One region of the Streptomyces sp. 4N124 genome, then DNA from elsewhere that is predicted to be linked to it. Evidence: riboswitches for the same ligand, from Rfam matches in the RefSeq annotation. Region 1 holds a riboswitch; each other region holds the start of a gene.
What was found. A riboswitch is a leader RNA that binds a small molecule or an ion and turns the genes downstream of it on or off. The one in region 1 is predicted to bind cyclic di-AMP.

Region 2: it holds a riboswitch for cyclic di-AMP, as region 1 does, so the genes downstream of both, ACTWQO_RS35685 (LysM peptidoglycan-binding domain-containing M23 family metallopeptidase) here and ACTWQO_RS27940 (transglycosylase family protein) in region 1, are expected to answer to the same signal.
Region 3: it holds a riboswitch for cyclic di-AMP, as region 1 does, so the genes downstream of both, ACTWQO_RS22370 (M23 family metallopeptidase) here and ACTWQO_RS27940 (transglycosylase family protein) in region 1, are expected to answer to the same signal.
Region 4: it holds a riboswitch for cyclic di-AMP, as region 1 does, so the genes downstream of both, ACTWQO_RS24350 (transglycosylase SLT domain-containing protein) here and ACTWQO_RS27940 (transglycosylase family protein) in region 1, are expected to answer to the same signal.

Annotation. Positions count from the first base shown of each region.
Region 1 covers NZ_JBQQBS010000031.1:26,105-30,287, reverse strand. The annotation lists gene eno (phosphopyruvate hydratase) at 1-727, opposite strand, end outside; gene ACTWQO_RS27940 (transglycosylase family protein) at 1,066-1,767, opposite strand; cyclic di-AMP (ydaO/yuaA leader) riboswitch at 1,771-1,953, opposite strand; gene ACTWQO_RS27935 (LysM peptidoglycan-binding domain-containing protein) at 2,143-3,123, opposite strand; gene ACTWQO_RS27930 (cytochrome P450 family protein) at 3,664-4,183, opposite strand, start outside.
Region 2 covers NZ_JBQQBS010000048.1:42,875-47,057, forward strand. The annotation lists gene ACTWQO_RS35675 (TetR/AcrR family transcriptional regulator) at 1-150, shown strand, start outside; gene ACTWQO_RS35680 (SGNH/GDSL hydrolase family protein) at 184-969, opposite strand; gene ACTWQO_RS35685 (LysM peptidoglycan-binding domain-containing M23 family metallopeptidase) at 1,204-2,169, opposite strand; cyclic di-AMP (ydaO/yuaA leader) riboswitch at 2,174-2,338, opposite strand; gene ACTWQO_RS35690 (alpha-galactosidase) at 2,636-4,183, opposite strand, start outside.
Region 3 covers NZ_JBQQBS010000021.1:113,572-117,754, forward strand. The annotation lists gene ACTWQO_RS22360 (M16 family metallopeptidase) at 1-244, shown strand, start outside; gene ACTWQO_RS22365 (M16 family metallopeptidase) at 241-1,629, shown strand; cyclic di-AMP (ydaO/yuaA leader) riboswitch at 1,843-2,009, shown strand; gene ACTWQO_RS22370 (M23 family metallopeptidase) at 2,023-2,781, shown strand; gene ACTWQO_RS22375 (GntR family transcriptional regulator) at 2,970-3,665, shown strand; gene ACTWQO_RS22380 (HPr family phosphocarrier protein) at 3,781-4,062, opposite strand.
Region 4 covers NZ_JBQQBS010000024.1:121,622-125,804, forward strand. The annotation lists gene ACTWQO_RS24345 (HAD family hydrolase) at 185-997, shown strand; gene ACTWQO_RS24350 (transglycosylase SLT domain-containing protein) at 1,001-1,483, opposite strand; cyclic di-AMP (ydaO/yuaA leader) riboswitch at 1,487-1,649, opposite strand; gene ACTWQO_RS24355 (CocE/NonD family hydrolase) at 1,932-3,923, opposite strand; gene ACTWQO_RS24360 (polyprenyl synthetase family protein) at 4,138-4,183, shown strand, end outside.

The sequences.
Region 1 (4,183 bases):
CGTCGAGCGCGAGCGCGATCTGCTCGCCGGGGACGTAACCGGCCTGCTTGATGGCCTCGATGATGAGGTCGAGCGCGGCGCGGTTGGACTCCAGGTTCGGGGCGAAGCCGCCCTCGTCGCCGAGGCCGGTGGACAGGCCCTTGGTCTTCAGCACCTTCTTGAGCGTGTGGTAGACCTCGGCGCCCCAGCGCAGGGCCTCGGAGAAGGTCTCCGCGCCGATCGGGGCGATCATGAACTCCTGGATGTCCACGTTGGAGTCGGCGTGCGAGCCGCCGTTCAGGATGTTCATCATCGGCACCGGCAGCAGGTGCGCGTTCGGGCCGCCCAGGTAGCGGAAGAGCGGGAGGTCACTGGCCTCGGAGGCGGCGTGCGCGACGGCGAGGGAGACGCCGAGGATGGCGTTGGCGCCGAGCGAGCCCTTGTTGTCGGTGGCGTCCAGGTCGAACATCGCCTGGTCGATCAGGCGCTGCTCGGTGGCGTCGTAGCCGACCAGCTCCGGGCCGATCTGCTCGATGACGGCGAGGACGGCCTTCTCGACACCCTTGCCCTGGTAACGGTTGGGGTCGCCGTCACGCAGCTCGATGGCCTCGAAGGCGCCGGTGGACGCACCGGACGGAACGGCGGCACGACCCGTGCTGCCGTCGTCGAGGCCGACCTCGACCTCGACCGTGGGGTTGCCTCGGGAGTCCAGGATTTCCCGGGCTACGACGACGTCGATGGACGGCACGAGCATCTCCTTCGTGGATGTGACGCGGTTTAGCAGGACCGCAGCGGCTCTGCGAGATGAGCCTAACCGGCTCCGGGCGATCGGCCACCGGGTCACCCACCCGATGGACAGAACCGAGAGCAAATTGTTTCTGAACGGAACAAAAAGTGGGGCGGACGTGGGGCCGACGCGGGGCCGACTCGGGGCAGAAAAAAGCCCCGCCCCGGTGCGTACGGGGGAATGACGCACCGGGGACGGGGAGCCCGTGGGGACGGGGGGACCCTCACGAGGCCTTCAATACATAGACCACGGATGTGAGGGAGCTGTGGTTCAGCCGTGTTCTGCCCGTGAAGGCAAGATCACTTGAGGTGCAGCTGCTGACCCGGGTAGATGAGGTCGGCATCCTCGACGATGTCCTTGTTCAGCTGGAACACCTTGTCCCAGCCGCCCTTGACGTCGTGCTCCTCGGCGATGGTGCTGAGGGTGTCGCCCTTGACGACCTTGTACTCGCCGTCGCCCTTCTTGACCTTCTTGCCGGTCGGGGTGGTGACGGTCTTCTTGGTGCTCTGCTCGGCGGCGGGGCGCTCGGCGGAGCGGGAGGCCGACTGCTGCTCGCTGGAGCGCGTGGTGCTCTCGCTGCTCTGGTTCTGCGAGGAACCGCTCGACGAGGCGCCGGAGCCGTTGTACGAGGCGCTCGACAGGCCGGTGCCGCAGTTCGGCCAGGCACCCTTGCCCTGGCCCGCGAGGACCTTCTCGGCTATCGCGATCTGCTGGGCCTTGGAGGCCTGGTCGGCGGTGGCGGCGTACTGCGTGCCGCCGTACGCGGCCCAGGTGGAGGCGGAGAACTGCAGACCGCCGTAGTAGCCGTTGCCGGTGTTGATGGACCAGTTGCCGCCGGCCTCGCACTGGGCGACGGCGTCCCACTCGGAGGCGGTGGCGGCGGAGGCGTTGCCGGCCGCCATCAGCGGGGCGGCGACGGCGGCACCGGTGACACCGGCGATGGCGATGGCACGAGTGGCCTTGGACGGACGGCGGTGCTTGCCCTTGCCGGAAAACAGCATGATTGATCCCCTCACCGACGCCTGCGAGGTGAGCTGTCGGGTTCGGGCCGGTTGAGTTGCCCGGCCATGTCTCGTACGAGGCTTTCGTCCCGTACGGGGCACGGCTTCACCCCAAGCCGCTCGGTCAACTGACCGGCGCGGCGCTTACCTTGGGTCCCCCGCTCCTGCCTACGGCGCTGTTAAGCGACGACTGTTCCCGTGCGGCCACTGGCAGGATTCGGCGTTGTGGCAGCCGGGGCTCGTGTTGGCGAGCGGTGATGACCGTAGACACGCGATCCGTGGAATTTCAAAGACGATCAGGGCTTCTGAGACTCATCCCACACTTTCACTAAACCGGACATTCAGCGCGAAGCAGGGCGTCAACTACCGTTGGATTTAGCCCGTTTCGATACCGACTTCGAGGGTCTGACCGGGGATGATGAGGTCCGGGTCGGTACCGATGGTTCCCTGGTTCTCGGTGTAGAGCGCCCGCCATCCGCCGTTCAGCTCAAGGGAGTCGGCGATGGTCGCGAGAGTGTCCCCGGTGCGGACGCTGTAGGTGGCGTGACGGCCGGAGGTGTCGGTACGTACGTCACTCTCGGCCTCGTCCGCGCTGACGCCCCGATGTTTGCCGGTTCCGGTTCCGGTGTCCGTAAGGTACGAAGAGCCGCCACTCTGGCCCGACTTGCCCGTATCGTCACCCTCGACGGGACCCGCGGAAGGGCTGGCGGAATCCTGCGAGGCACTCGGGCTGGAATCGGGGGATGTGTCTGACTTGGCCGAGTTGTCCGCCGCATCCGACGGCTCGTCAGACGGAGACGGGGAGGACGGCGAAGGGGAGGACGAGGAAGGGGAAGCGGAGGGGGACGACTCCGAAGAGGATGACTCAGGTGACTCAGGTGAGTCGGACAAACCGGATGAGTCGGAGGAAGTGTCGGGCGAGGTGGACGGTTCGGCCGATGCCTCGCCCGCCAGGCCCGTGTCGACGTTCGCCGAGCGGGAGTCCTCACCGAGGCCGTGGAGCAGTCCGCAGGCGGGCCACGCGCCGGCGCCCTGGTCCGCGAGGATCTTCTCGGCGACGGCTATCTGCTGGGAACGGCTGGCCTGGTCGGCGCTCGGGGCGTAGTCGAGGCCGCCGTACTGCTCCCAGTCCTCCTGGGGCAACTGCAGCCCGCCGAAGAACCCGTTGCCGCTGTTGGCGCTCCAGGCGCCGCCGCTCTCGCACTCCGCGACCTTGTCCCAGGTGCTGCCGTCGGCCGCGCTCGCGCCGCTCGCACCGAGGAGGGGGATGGCGATGGCGGAGCCGGTCACTCCGGCCGCGACGAGCAGGGCCGGGGCCTGACGGGGGCGACGGTGACGACCGTTCCCGGAGAGCATGCGGGGGCCTTTCGCGAGACAGCAGGGACCGGCGCGGCGGGTGGGGCTGAGGGGCCGCGCTGATCCGTGAACGTATAGGCAGCCCCTCACTTGTCACAAGTTAATGCCGCGTAGATCACGTGAAGATCACAGACATGAGTGCGTGTCACCTTTGCGCAGGTGAGGCGAGTTGGCCAGGTGGCGCGAACTCGACGGGCAAGTCATCAGCGGGATGGCGTGACACGACCGGCAGGCCACCGGCCCGGTGGCGTGAACTCCACCGGCAAGCCACCAGCCCGGCGCCGCGAACACGACCGGCAAGCATTCAACCGGGCGGCGCGAACTCCACCGGCAAGCATTCAACCGGAAGGCGTGAACACGACCGCAAGCCACCAGCCCGCCGCCGCGAACTCCACCGGCAAGCATTCAGCCGGAAGGCGTGAACACGACCGCAAACCACCAGCCCGCCGCCGCGAACTCCACCGGCAGGCCATCAGGCGGGAGGCGTGAACGCGACCGGCAAGCATTCAGCCCGGGGCCGCGAATGCGACCGGCAAGCATTCAGCCCGGCGGTGTGAACTCGACCGGCAGTGTGCGCAGTCCGCGCATGATGAGGCCGCCGCGCCATCTCAGATCGGTGGAATCCACCGCGAGTCGCAGGTCGGGGAGGCGGGTGAGGAGTGTGGCGAGGGCGGTCTGGCCTTCCAGGCGGGCGAGTGGGGCGCCGAGGCAGTAGTGGATGCCGTGGCCGTATCCGAGGTGTTGGTTGTCACGGCGGCCGAGGTCGAGGACGTCGGGGTCGGCGAACCGCTCCGGGTCCCGGTCGGCCGCGGCGAGGACGACGAGGACGGGGTCGCCCGGCGCGATGTGCTGCCCGCCGACGGTGAGCGGCTCGGTGGCGAACCGCCAGGTGGCGAGTTCCACGGGGCCGTCGTAGCGCAGGAGTTCCTCGACGCCGGTTTCCAGGAGGGCGGTGTCGTGGGCGGCAAGGGACCTCTGGAGGCGGGCTCGCTGCTCGGGGTGGGTGAGGAGGGCGTACGTGCCGTTCCCGATGAGGTTGACGGTCGTCTCGAAGCCGGCG
Region 2 (4,183 bases), on a different contig from region 1:
CGCCTCACGGCCCTCCTCGATGGACTCGCCGTACAGATGACCGCCTACACCGGAGCGGTGTCACGCGCGCGGGCGCAGGAATGGGTGGATGACGCTCTCGCCCGCGAACTGGGGCTGGAGCGGGAGGCGTTCACGGCGTCGGGGCGGTGAGCCTGGCCGCCCACCGCCCCTCGATCCACAAGCTCAGGCCACAGACGCGATCCGCTCCTTGATGTCGTCCGGCGACAGCGTGCCCTTCGCCGTCACATGGTCGCCCGACGACTCCCCGCGCAACCGCCGCCCGATCCACGGCACCAGATACTCGCGCGCCCAGTGGACGTCGTCCCGCCGCACTTCGAGGGTGCCGCGCGGCGGCAGCGGGGGCCAGGGCTGCTCGGGGTCGGCCGGGATATCAAGCCCGAGGACCTGGCCCGCGCGCAGCGCCACGCGCGTGTGCCCCTCGGCCGAGAGGTGGAGCCGGTCGTCGTCCCAGGCCCGCCGGTCCTGAATGGTCTTCAGGGACCACAGGTCGAGTACCGGGCAGCCGTACCGGTCGGCGACGGCCCGGACATGCCCGTTGTAGGTGGCGATCTTGCCGCGCAGATGCTTCAGCACCGGGACGCCCCGGGTGTCGAAGCCGGTCGTCACCATGACGGTGCCGACGGCCGAGGTGAGCCGGACGATCGCCCGCTCGAAGCGCTCGGCGACCTCGTCGGGGTCGGTTCCGGGCCGGATGATGTCGTTGCCGCCCGCACAGAACGAGACCAGGTCCGGGGCGAGTTCGGCGGCCCGCGGGAGTTGGTCGGCCACGATCTGGTCGAGGAGTCTGCCGCGCACGGCAAGGTTGGTGTACTCGAAGTCGCCCTCCGGCCGCCGGTCCGCGAGCAGTACCGCGAATCGGTCGGCCCAGCCGACGAACGCCCCGTCGGGGCCGGGGTCGCCGACGCCCTCGGTGAAGCTGTCCCCCACCGCCACGTACGACCCGATCACTGATCTGATGTCATTCTTCGAATCGTCTGCCACGTCGGCCCATGATTCACCTTCGGATGTGAGCTACGCGACCGTAGGAAGGGGTTGACGGACGGTGAGATAAGCCACTCCTAAAGTGTTCGCCAACTCAGGAATATGTCCCGACCGTGGTTACCGCACAGCCAACACCGAAGGCCGGACCCGGGGATCGGGGTCCGGCCTTCGGTGGCGTGGGGGACGCTTCAGGCGCCGGTGTCAGCTGACGGAGACACCCTTCGAGCGGAGGTAGGCGACGGGGTCGACGTCCGAGCCGTAGTCCGGGGTGGTGCGGATCTCGAAGTGCAGGTGCGGGCCGGTCGAGTTGCCGGTCGAGCCGGAGAGGCCGATCTGCTGGCCCGCGGTCACGCTCTGGCCGCTGGAGACGGAGAGCGAGGACAGGTGGCCGTACTGCGCGTAGTAGCCATCGGCGAGCTTGATGACGACCTGGTTGCCGTACGAGCCGGCCCAGCCCGCGGAGACGACCGTGCCCGCGCCGACGGCCTTGAGCGGGGTGCCGCTCGGGGCGGCGAAGTCGACGCCGGTGTGGTACCCGCTGGACCACATGCTGCCCGACATGCGGTACGGGGTGCCGACGCTGGCACCGGCCACGGGGAGGGTGAAGCCGCCGGCCGTACTCGTGGTGTCGGAGGACTGGGTGGTCGCCGTGTTCGAGGACGACTTCGACGAACCAGAAGCGGACGAACCAGATGAATCAGAAGAACCGGACGACTTCGGCGAAGAAGAGGATGACGAAGACGAAGCCGACGAAGAGGACGACGACTTGGAAGAACCGGTCGTGGCCTTCTTGCCGATCGAGAGCTTCAGGCCGGGGTGGATCAGCGCCGGGTCCGAGCCGACGGCCTCACGGTTGTCCGCATAGAGCTTCTGCCAGCCACCGCTGACATTCTGCTCGTCGGCGATCTTCGAGAGGTAGTCACCGGCCCGCACCGAATAGGTCCGCACACCCGAACTCTTCGCGGCGGCGGTCTTCTCGGCAGCCTTCTTTTCGGTCTTCGGAACCGACTGAACGGCCTTTTCCGAAACCGACTTGGCGGGAGCGGCATGCGCTCCGGTGGCCCCCAGGAGCGGGAGAGCGAGCGCGGCGCCACCGGTTCCGGCGACGGCGATCGAGCGGGTGAAGCGATGACTCTTGGGACGGCGGTGCTTACCCTTCGCGGGCATGACGAATTCCTCTCCGGCGCCTACGAGGTGAGCTGTCGGGTGCGGACTGGAGATGTCCGGCCGCGCGGTGGCGACTTAACCCCTAGCCGTTCCGGAGACCGGAACAGGCGGTTGTACCTGTGGGTCCCCCGCTCCTGCCGTTCACGGGTGAGTTGAGCGGTCTCCGGGCGGCGGCAGGATTGGGCGTCCGTCCGGATTGGTGGCGAACGTAAGCGACCAAGACGCAAAGGGACAAGCAAGAGGTTCCATGGCTGCGCGTTTCTCTTGATCCCTTGCGAGAAAACCCAGTCACCCTCCGTGAATTCCGCCCCGGTCGGCGCATTCAAATCCCCTGGAAAAACACCTGAATTACGTGAACATGACGGACAACGCTCGGTCACGAATATGACGCTGCTCACGCAGCTTCTCCCCAGGACGCTTTATTCCAGAGCGAGTTGGAACGAAGATCCTAATTCGGACAGATCACTCAGATGCGACGCAGCCGGAGAACCGTCGCATCAAGGTCGCCACGCAGCCCCGTGCACAACCCGTGATGCAGCAAAACCGCACCCCGGTGAACTTCGCCCGTTTCGCGGCATTCATACGACGCTGTCGGGTCGAGGCCGCGCAGCCGCACCACCGGAACGGGTTCGCCGTAACGCTGCGCCTCGAGCCAGGCGAGGACGACGGTCTCGTCGCCGAGCACGTACTGCACCGCACTCAGCCCGCCCTGCGGCGGCCGCAGCCGGTAGACGTCGCCGCGCTGCACGAGGGGCCGGATCTCCTTGTAGAGACCCACCCAGTTCCGAGCCTCGGCCAACTCGTCGTCCGTCCACTCGGTGAGGTCACCGCCGACCCCGAGCACTCCGGCCATGGCGCTCACGAACCGGAAGCGCAGCGAGCTGACCCGGCCGTTGAGCTGGACGTTGGGGCTGTCGGTGACCCACGCGGCCATGACACGTGCCGGGTGGATCTGGCTGAAGCCGTGCTGGATGGCGAGCCGGTCGAGCGGGTCGGTGTTGTCCGAGGTCCACACCTGATCCGTACGGCTCATGATCCCGAGGTCGATCCGGCCGCCGCCGCCCGAGCAGGACTCGAAGGCGACGCCGGGGTGCGCGTCCCGCAGCCGGTCCAACAAGCCGTACAGCGCACGCACATGGTCGACCCACAACCGCTGCGGATACGCCTCTCCCGGCCAGCCCGCATCGGTGAAGCAGCGATTGAAGTCCCACTTCACATAGTCGATCGGGGCACTGGAGAGAAGCGTGTCGAGCTGCTCCCAGAGGTATTCCTGAACGTCGTCGCGGGCGAGGTTCAGTACGAGCTGATTGCGGAATTCCGTCCGCTTGCGCCCGATTTGATGCTGCACCCATTCAGGATGGGCGCGATACAGGTCGCTGTCCGGATTGACCATTTCGGGCTCGACCCAGATACCGAACTGCATACCGAGGCCGTGCACGTGGTCCGCGAGCGGCTTGAGCCCGCCGGGGAAGCGGTCGGGGTTGGGCGTCCAGTCGCCGAGCCCGGCCCGGTCGCTGGTCCGCGCCCCGAACCAGCCGTCGTCGACCACGAACAGCTCCACGCCCATGCCCGCGGCCCGTCGCGCCAGCGCCCGCTGCTGCTCCTCGGAGATCTCGAACTCGGTGGCCTCCCAGGAGTTGAAGAGCACCGGCCGGTCCTCGCCCGCGTCCGGAATGACATACGTCCGCTGGTACGCGTGCCAGGCGCGGCTCGCCCCGCCGTAGCCGGCGTCGCTCCACAGGCCGGCGAAGACGGGCGTCGTGAACGACTCGCCCGCCGCCAGTCGCAGCAGGCCCGAGTCGTCGTAACCGGCGCCGCCGGTGATCTGCACGCGCGCGTCGGCGAGTTGCGCCACGGCGATCCGCCAGGACCCGGACCAGCCGAGCGCGCAGCCATAGACCTCGCCGCGCTCCTCGGTCGCGTCGGCGTCCAGCGCGACCCAGGGCAGGTGCTGATGTCCGGTATGTCCGCGACGGCTGCCGATGACCTTCTCACCGTAGGTGAGGTCGGAGCG
Region 3 (4,183 bases), on a different contig from region 1:
ACTGTGCCGGTACGCCGTCCTGTTCGGCGACCCGCAGCTCGCCCTCACCGCCGTCGGGCGGGTGCTCGAGGTGACCGCCGAGGAGGTCCAGGAGGTCGCCAAGGCCCGCCTGCGGCCCGACAACCGCGCGGTGCTCGTCTACGAGCCGACCGTCCCCACGGAGACCGTCGAGGAACCCACCGAAGACCTGGAGTCCGCGGCGACCGTGGAAGCCACCGACGAGAACGAGGAGGCGGCCAAGTGACCGAGCTCGCCGCTATGGAATTCCACCCCGAGCCCCGGGCCGGCGAGGCCAGGCCGTGGGCGTTCCCGGCCCCCACGCGCGGGACCCTCGACAACGGCGTCACGGTCCTGCGCTGCCACCGCCCCGGCCAGCAGGTCGTCGCCGTGGAGGTGCTCCTCGACGCGCCGCTGGAGGCCGAACCGGCCGGACTCGACGGTGTCGCCACGATCATGGCGCGGGCCTTCTCCGAGGGCACCGACAAGTACTCCGCCGAGGAGTTCGCCGCCGAGCTGGAGCGCTGCGGAGCCACCCTCGACTCGCACGCCGACCACCCCGGCGTCCGGCTCAGCCTGGAGGTCCCGGTCTCACGGCTGTCCAAGGCGCTCGGCCTGCTCGCCGACGCCCTCAGGGCGCCCGCCTTCGCCGACAGCGAGGTCGAACGGCTCGTCCGCAACCGCCTCGACGAGATCCCGCACGAGCTGGCCAACCCCTCCCGCCGGGCCGCCAAGGAGCTGTCCAAGGAGCTCTTCCCGGCCGGCTCACGCATGTCGCGTCCGCGCCAGGGCACCGAGGACACGGTCGAGAACATCGACTCCGCGGCCGTACGCACCTTCTACGAGAAGCATGTGCGTCCCGCCACGGCCACCGCCGTGGTCGTCGGCGACCTCACCGGCATCGACCTGGACGCGCTGCTCGGCGAGACGATCGGCGCCTGGACCGGCTCACCCGCGCAGCCGCGCCCGGTGCCGCCGGTGACCGCCGACGACACCGGTCGCGTCGTCATCGTGGACCGCCCCGGCGCCGTCCAGACGCAGCTGCTCATCGGCCGTGTCGGTGTCGACCGCCACGACCGCGTGTGGCCCGCCCAGGTGCTCGGCACCTACTGCCTCGGCGGCACCCTCACCTCCCGGCTGGACCGTGTCCTGCGCGAGGAGAAGGGCTACACCTACGGAGTGCGGGCGTTCGGGCAGGTCCTCAGGTCCGCCCCGGACGGCTCGGGCGCCGGGATGCTCGCCATCAGCGGCTCCGTCGACACCCCGAACACCGGCCCCGCCCTCCAGGACCTGTGGACGGTGCTGCGGACGCTCGCCGCCGACGGGCTCACCGACGCCGAGCGCGATGTCGCCGTACAGAACCTGGTCGGTGTGGCGCCGCTGAAGTACGAGACCGCCGCGGCCGTCGCCAGCACACTGGCCGACCAGGTGGAGCAGTACCTGCCGGACGACTACCAGGCCACGCTGTACCGGGAACTCGCCGCGACCGGCACCGTCGAGGCCACCGCGGCTGCCGTACGCGCCTTCCCGGTGGACCGTCTGGTGACGGTGCTCGTGGGCGACGCGGCGCAGATCAAGGAGCCGGTGGAGGCCCTCGGCATCGGCCAAGTCACCGTCGTGTCCGCCGAGTAGAGCCGCCCAGAGGCGAACACTCGGCCTACGCGCGCGTGGAGCCCCGGTGACGGAAGCGTCACCGGGGCTCCCTTATGTCCGAATTACGGGAGAGGTTGCCTGTCTGGCCTGTGGCATGCGCTACAAAAGCCGTGATCCGTTTGGGGATTGAAAGATGTCCCGTTTAGCGTCTTCCGGGCTGTCCGTCAGGCACTGCGCCGCACCCGCGGCACCGGACAGTCATCGCCGAGTCCCCACACGGCGCGAGCCAGGGGAGCCGGGGACCCACCAACGTAGTCCCTGGGGTGAATCGGACGCCCGCGCGTGCCGCGAGGGGGTCCGTAGGAGACCTTCCTGCTCCGAACCCGTCAGCTAACCCGGTAGGCGAGAAGGAAGGAAAGGACCAGCCACTACATGGCGTTCACCCGCGCCACCGGGAAGCACCGCCGTCCCAGCCGTATCCAGCGCACCACCGCCCGCGCGGCGGGCGTCGCGGCCCTCACCACCACCGGCGTCATCGGCACCCTGGCCGCCCCCGCGCTCGCCGCCGAGCCGGCGGCCGAGACGACCGGCCTGATCCCGGTCCTCAGCAGCGCCGCCGCCGACCAGATCGCCGAACAGGCCGCCGCCCAGCAGCAGGCCGCCGAAGAAGCCGCCGCCGCGAAGAAGGCCGCCGAGGCCAAGAAGAAGGCCGCTGCGGAGCGGGCGCAGCAGGCCCGCGAGGCCAAGGAGCGCGCCGCCCGCGAGGCCGAGCGCAAGCGCCTCAACAGCTACGTCCTGCCGATCACCGGCTCGTACGTCTCCACCGGCTACGGAGCCGGCGGCTCCGTGTGGTCCTCCGGCAGCCACACCGGCGTCGACTTCCACGCCGCGAGCGGCAGCTCCGTCCACGCGGTCGGCCGCGGCACCGTCGTCGAGGCGGGCTGGGAGGGCTCGTACGGCAACCAGGTCGTGATCAAGATGAACGACGGCACGTACACCCAGTACGGCCACCTGTCGTCCATCGGCGTCTCGGTGGGCCAGAGCGTCACCCCTGGCCAGCAGATAGGGCTCTCCGGCGCGACCGGCAACGTCACCGGGGCGCATCTGCACTTCGAGGCCCGTACGACCGCGGAGTACGGCTCCGACATGGACCCCGTCGCCTACCTGCGCTCGCACGGCGTGAACGTCTGACGGCAGACCCCTCCGCGCCCCCAGGCCCCGGCTCCCCGAGCCGGGGCTTTCGGCCTTTCATACCCCCGGCTGTCCAAAAAATATCCATGGATTCCGGCCCGCCATCGGAAATTCCGGCTCATTGCCATAGAGTCACTGAACACGCGTCAATCGTCGACGTTTCACGGGGATTAAAGCGGAGGTCGGTCATGCGTATTCCGGCGCACTCGGTATGCACGGCGATCCGGGACGACATCGTCGCCGGTGTCTACGAGCGCGGCAGCCGGCTCACCGAGGAACTCCTGGCGCGCCGCTACGGCGTCTCGCGCGTCCCCGTCCGTGAGGCCCTGCGCACGCTGGAGGCCGAGGGGTTCGTGGTGACCCGGCGGCACGCGGGCGCGTGCGTCGCGGAACCGACCGAGCAGGAGGCCGCGGACCTGCTGGAGATGCGCATGCTCCTGGAGCCGCTCGGCGCCTCCCGGGCCGCCCAGCGGCGCACCGAGGCGCATCTCAAGGTGCTGCGGGGCCTGGTCAGGCTGGGGCAGGAGCGGGCCAGGAGGGGCAACAGCGAGGATCTGCGCTCCCTGGGCGGCTGGTTCCACGAGACGCTCGCCCAGGCCTCCGGCAGCCCCGCGCTGACCTCGATGCTGACCCAGTTGCGGCACAAGATCGCCTGGATGTACGCCGTGGAGGCGCCGGCCAACCCCGTGGAGTCCTGGGCGGAGCACGGCGCGATCGTCGACGCGGTGGCGCGCGGCGACGGCGAGCGCGCGCGGGCGGTCACGGCGCAGCACACGGAGCGCTCGACGGTCGTGCACCGGCTGCGGTTCGGTGTCCAGGGAGAGCGCACGGAGCGTGTGAGGAACTCGCAACATGCCGTAAACATGACGAGCCTGCGGCATTAACACAAGAGCCGTATACAAAGAGGGTCTAATTCGCGGGGGATTATTTCTGCTGCCCGCGATCGGAAAATGCGAAGGGCTCGCCCGGAAATTCGGACGAGCCCTTCAATTGTGCTTCTCAGACGGTCTCGGGAAGCTCCTCGAGCCCCTCGGCGACCAGCTTCGCCAGCCGGTCGAGGGCGACGTCCGCGCCCTCGGCGTCGGAGGCGAGCACGATCTCCTCGCCGCCCTGGGCGCCGAGCCCGAGGACAGCCAGCATGGAGGCCGCGTTGACGGGGTTGCCGTCGGCCTTGGCGATCGTCACGGGGACCCCTGCGGCCGTGGCGGCCCGGACGAAGATGGAGGCGGGGCGGGCGTGGAGACCCTCGGCCCAGCCGACGTTGACGCGGCGCTCAGCCATGTGATGCTGCCCTTCAGGTGTTCAGGGTTGTCTAGACCAGTTTCCCATATCGTGAAGCAAGGCCGGAACGGTCCTGCGTCCCGTCCTTGAAGTGCCGTCGGACCGCGGCCTCGGCCCGACT
Region 4 (4,183 bases), on a different contig from region 1:
CGTTCCGGACGGCGGGGGCGGTCTTCTGGAGGTGCCTTGGGGAAGGAGACGTCACGGCGTCACGGTGTCATTCGCTCCGGGGGCGTCCCGAGGGAGTGAAACGGGGACTCTCCGGCCCAAGTCACCGTAGGAGGCGTCCTGTTCGCGTCGAGTCGGTCGGGCTTTCTGTCCGTATTCTCTGATCATGGCCGCACCCATCGCATATTCACTCATCGCCACTGATCTGGACGGCACCCTGCTCCGGGGCGACGACACGCTCTCCGACCGGTCGCTCGCCGCGCTTGCGCAGGTGACGGCGTTCGGCGCCCGGCACTTGGTGGTGACGGGGCGGCCGGCCCCGAGGGTGCGGCCGTTGCTCGACATCCTCGGCAGCGAGGGGCTCGCGGTGTGCGGACAGGGCGCGCAGGTGTACGACGCCGGCGCGGACCGTCTGCTGTGGTCCGTCACGCTGGACCGGGAGCTGGCCGAGACCGCGCTCGGCAAGATCGAGGCGGAGATCGGGCAGGTGTACGCAGCCGTCGACCAGGACGGCGTCGACGGGCTCACGCTCATCGAACCGGGGTACCTGATGCCCCACCCGACCCTGCCCGCCGTACGCGTGGGGCGCCGCGACGACCTGTGGTGCGCGCCCATCAGCAAGGTGCTGCTGCGTCATCCCGCCCTGTCCGACGATGAGTTGGCGGCGACGGCGCGCGCGGTGGTGGGTTCACTCGCGACGGTCACCATGTCGGGGCCCGGGACCGTCGAACTCCAGCCATGCGGGGTGACCAAGGCGACCGGTCTCGCGCTGGCCGCCGAGCATCTGGGGCTGGGACCTGGGCAGACCATCGCTTTCGGGGACATGCCCAACGACATCCCCATGCTCGACTGGGCGGCGCACGGCGTCGCCATGGCCAACGCCCATCCCGAACTCAAGGCGGTGGCCGACGAGATCACCCTGTCGAACGAGGACGACGGCATCGCCGTCGTCCTCGAACGTCTCTTCCCGACGGGGTAGTTCTCAGTACGCGCCGAAGACGTTGTCGATCGAGCCGTACCGCTGGAACGCGTAGTTGCAGGCGGCGGTGATGTTGGCGACCGGATCGTACGGGTTGTACGCGGTGCCGGCCACGTGGTAGGCCTCGAAGGTCGGGTCGATGACCTGGAGGAGGCCCTTCGACGGGGTGCCCGCGGCGGCGTTGGAGTCCCAGTTGTTGATGGCTGCCGGGTTGCCGGAGGACTCCCGCATGATGTTGCGGTAGATGCCGTCGTACGACCCGGGGATGCCGTTCTGCGCCATCACCTGGAGGGACGCGCGGATCCAGCCGTCGAGGGTGTCGGCGTAGCCCAGCGAGGTGGCGGTGGCCACGGTCGGGGTGGCCGCCGAGGCGCTGGTCGCGCCGATGACCGGCAGCGCGAGGACGGCGACGCCGGTGCCGGCGACGGCGATGGCGCGGGTGATGCGAGCGGTTCTGGTACGGCGGTGCTTACCGGCTGCAGCCATGGCGAAGTTCCTCTCCGGCGCCTGCGAGGTGAGCTGTCGGGTTCGGGCTGGGAGGTGCCCGGCCACACCCTCACGGGCATGGCTTCACCCCGAGCCGTCCCGGCACGGTGTCCGGTCCGGCGGCTTACCTGGGTCCCCCGCTCCTGCCGTGCGGTGAGTTGGTCAATGGGTCGTTCGGGCGGTGGCAGGATTCGGCGTCCGCCCGACAGGCCGGGAACGTATGCGAGAGCACATGTCCGAAACAAGTACCGGATTCACACATCGCACCTATTGACCTTGGTGTGGGGCGAATGTGCTGCTTGATCCTTTGCGGTTGCCAAGCCCAACTGGCCATGGCGAAAGGCGGATCGGCGGATGCCTGTGTGTTTTCTGTGCAGGTCGGGACGTGAGTCACGTCACGCGTGTCCGCAAGCGCGGCAAAACGGGCAATCGGACCAAGAGGGCTTTATCAACCGGCCGTTCGCGGGATGCGCTTCTCCCAGGTCCGATGGAAGAGGACTTGGCCGCCCTCCGTGCAGATCACCTCGTCGGAGGTGGTGAAGTGGTCCCCGTCGCAGCTGATCTCCGAGCGGGTGCGGACCGTGGTGTCCCAGCCCTGTTCCGGGCGGTGCAACCGGATCGACCAGTCCGAGCGGGTGCGGGCCGACAGTGGGTCCGTCTCGTCGATCGTGTACGTCTCCAGCGCGTCCTCGGTGGACTCCAGCCCGTCGGGGTACGCGCGCGTGCCGCCGTACCTCGGGTCGACCTCAAGCCGCCACGTGCCCCGCGCGACGTCCCGCACCACCAGGCGTCCGGGGCGCGGCTCGTCGAGCGTGGCGGGGAAGTTGACGCCCAGCGGCTCAGCCTGCTCGGGTTCCTCGAAACGGATATTACGGTCGAATTCGCGCTTCCGTACGGGCAGTTCGAGGAAGCTGCCCGCCGGGTCCAGGGTGAAGCCCGCCGCCGAGTCGGGCTGCGGCCAGATCCACGGCCAGTACGCGGAGGAGACGGCGAGCCGGATGCGGTGGCCGGGCGGGAAGGCGTGGCCGACGGCATTCAGCTCGAAGGTCACCTCTTCGGTGGTGCCCGGCGTCCATGGCACGGTCCGGTCGCGGCCCTGTCGTGCCGAGAGGTTCAGTGCTCCGCGCGTGACCAGGGTCGACGAGCCGTCCGGTGCTATGTCACATACCCTCGCCACGACCTGCCCCCGCGGCGCCTGGGCAGTCACCCGCAGCCCCACCCGCGCCCGCCCCAGCACCCACGTCTCCTCGGCCACCGGAAACTCGAAGCACACCGACCGCGCGTCCTCCTCCCGCTGGTCCGGCGGCAGGTCGGCATCGTTGCCGAAGGGAATGAAGCGGCCGGCGTCGACCCCGGTGTGCATCGGCGACCGTACGAGGACGGGGGCGCCCTGACAGGCGTACGTCACCGTCGTCACGTTCGGGGAGGGCAACGCGGGCTCGCCGACCCAGCGGCCGGGCAGGGTGCCGTACACCGTGGCGGGGCGGTGGGAGTCGGTGACGTAGGCGCGCAGCAGGGGCTCGGGGAGTGCGCCCCTGCCCTTCAGCCAGTGGTCCCACCAGCGCAAAGTCTCCTGGAGGAAGCCGATCGCCGGACCGGGCGACAGGCCGCGGTCCGGGTACTGGTGCGACCAGGGGCCGATCAGTCCTCGTACGCGATCGGGTGGGAGGTGCTCGACGAGCCGCAGCACGGTGTCGCGGTACGGGTCGTGCCAGCCGCCCACCGCGAGGACGGCCGCCTTGATCGCGCCGTAGTCCTCACACACGCTGCCACGGCGCCAGTAGCGGTCCCGGGTCTGGTGGGCGAGCCAGGTGTGGACGAGGGGCTGGACGGCCTCCAGGCGCTCGACCCACATCTCGCGCCAGGCGGCCTCGCCGACGTGCCGCGGATCGGGCGGCCGGGAGGAGAAGGCGAGCATGGCGGCGGCCCAGGCGTGCATGTCCACCGCGAGGACGGAACCTCCCATGTAGTGCACGTCGTTGTCATAGCGATCGTCCGTCGAACAGACGGTCACGATCGCCTTGAGCGGCTCGGGCGCGAGGGCCGCGATCTGGAGGGAGTTGAAGCCGCCCCAGGAGATGCCGAACATGCCCACCTTGCCGTCGCACCAGGGCTGCGCCGCCAGCCAGTTGACCACCTCGACCCCGTCGGCCAGCTCCGTCACCGCGTACTCGTCGCCCGGGACGCCCTCACTGTTGCCGTGCCCGCGCACATCGACCCGGACGGAGGCGTAGCCGTGGCCCGCGTACCAGGGGTGGCGCTGGAAGTCGCGGGGAGCGGTCCAGTCGGTCAGGCGGTACGGAAGGTATTCGAGGAGCGCCGGTACGGGCTCGTCGGTGAGCGGGCGCCACGCGCGCGCGTAGAGCAGGGTCCCGTCCGACAAGGGGATACGGAGGTCCTCATGAGTCGTCTCGTAGGGGAAGGACGTACGGATGTTCATGGACACACCTCCCTACTTCCGGGTAAGTCGATAGATATCCATTCTTTTCAGATGATCGAAAACATACCGGTCGTGATCCGATACCGCCCGTGCTGCACGGGTGGGTGGGCATCGGTGATCGAAAGGTGACCGGATACGCTGACTTGAGTGATGGCAGCGACCTATCGACAAACCGTGTAAACGCCAGTGGACACCAGCAGACAGGAGACCCCTCGTGACCGTCGTCGGGCCGTTCGGGCTGAGCGTGCGGGACCAGGCTC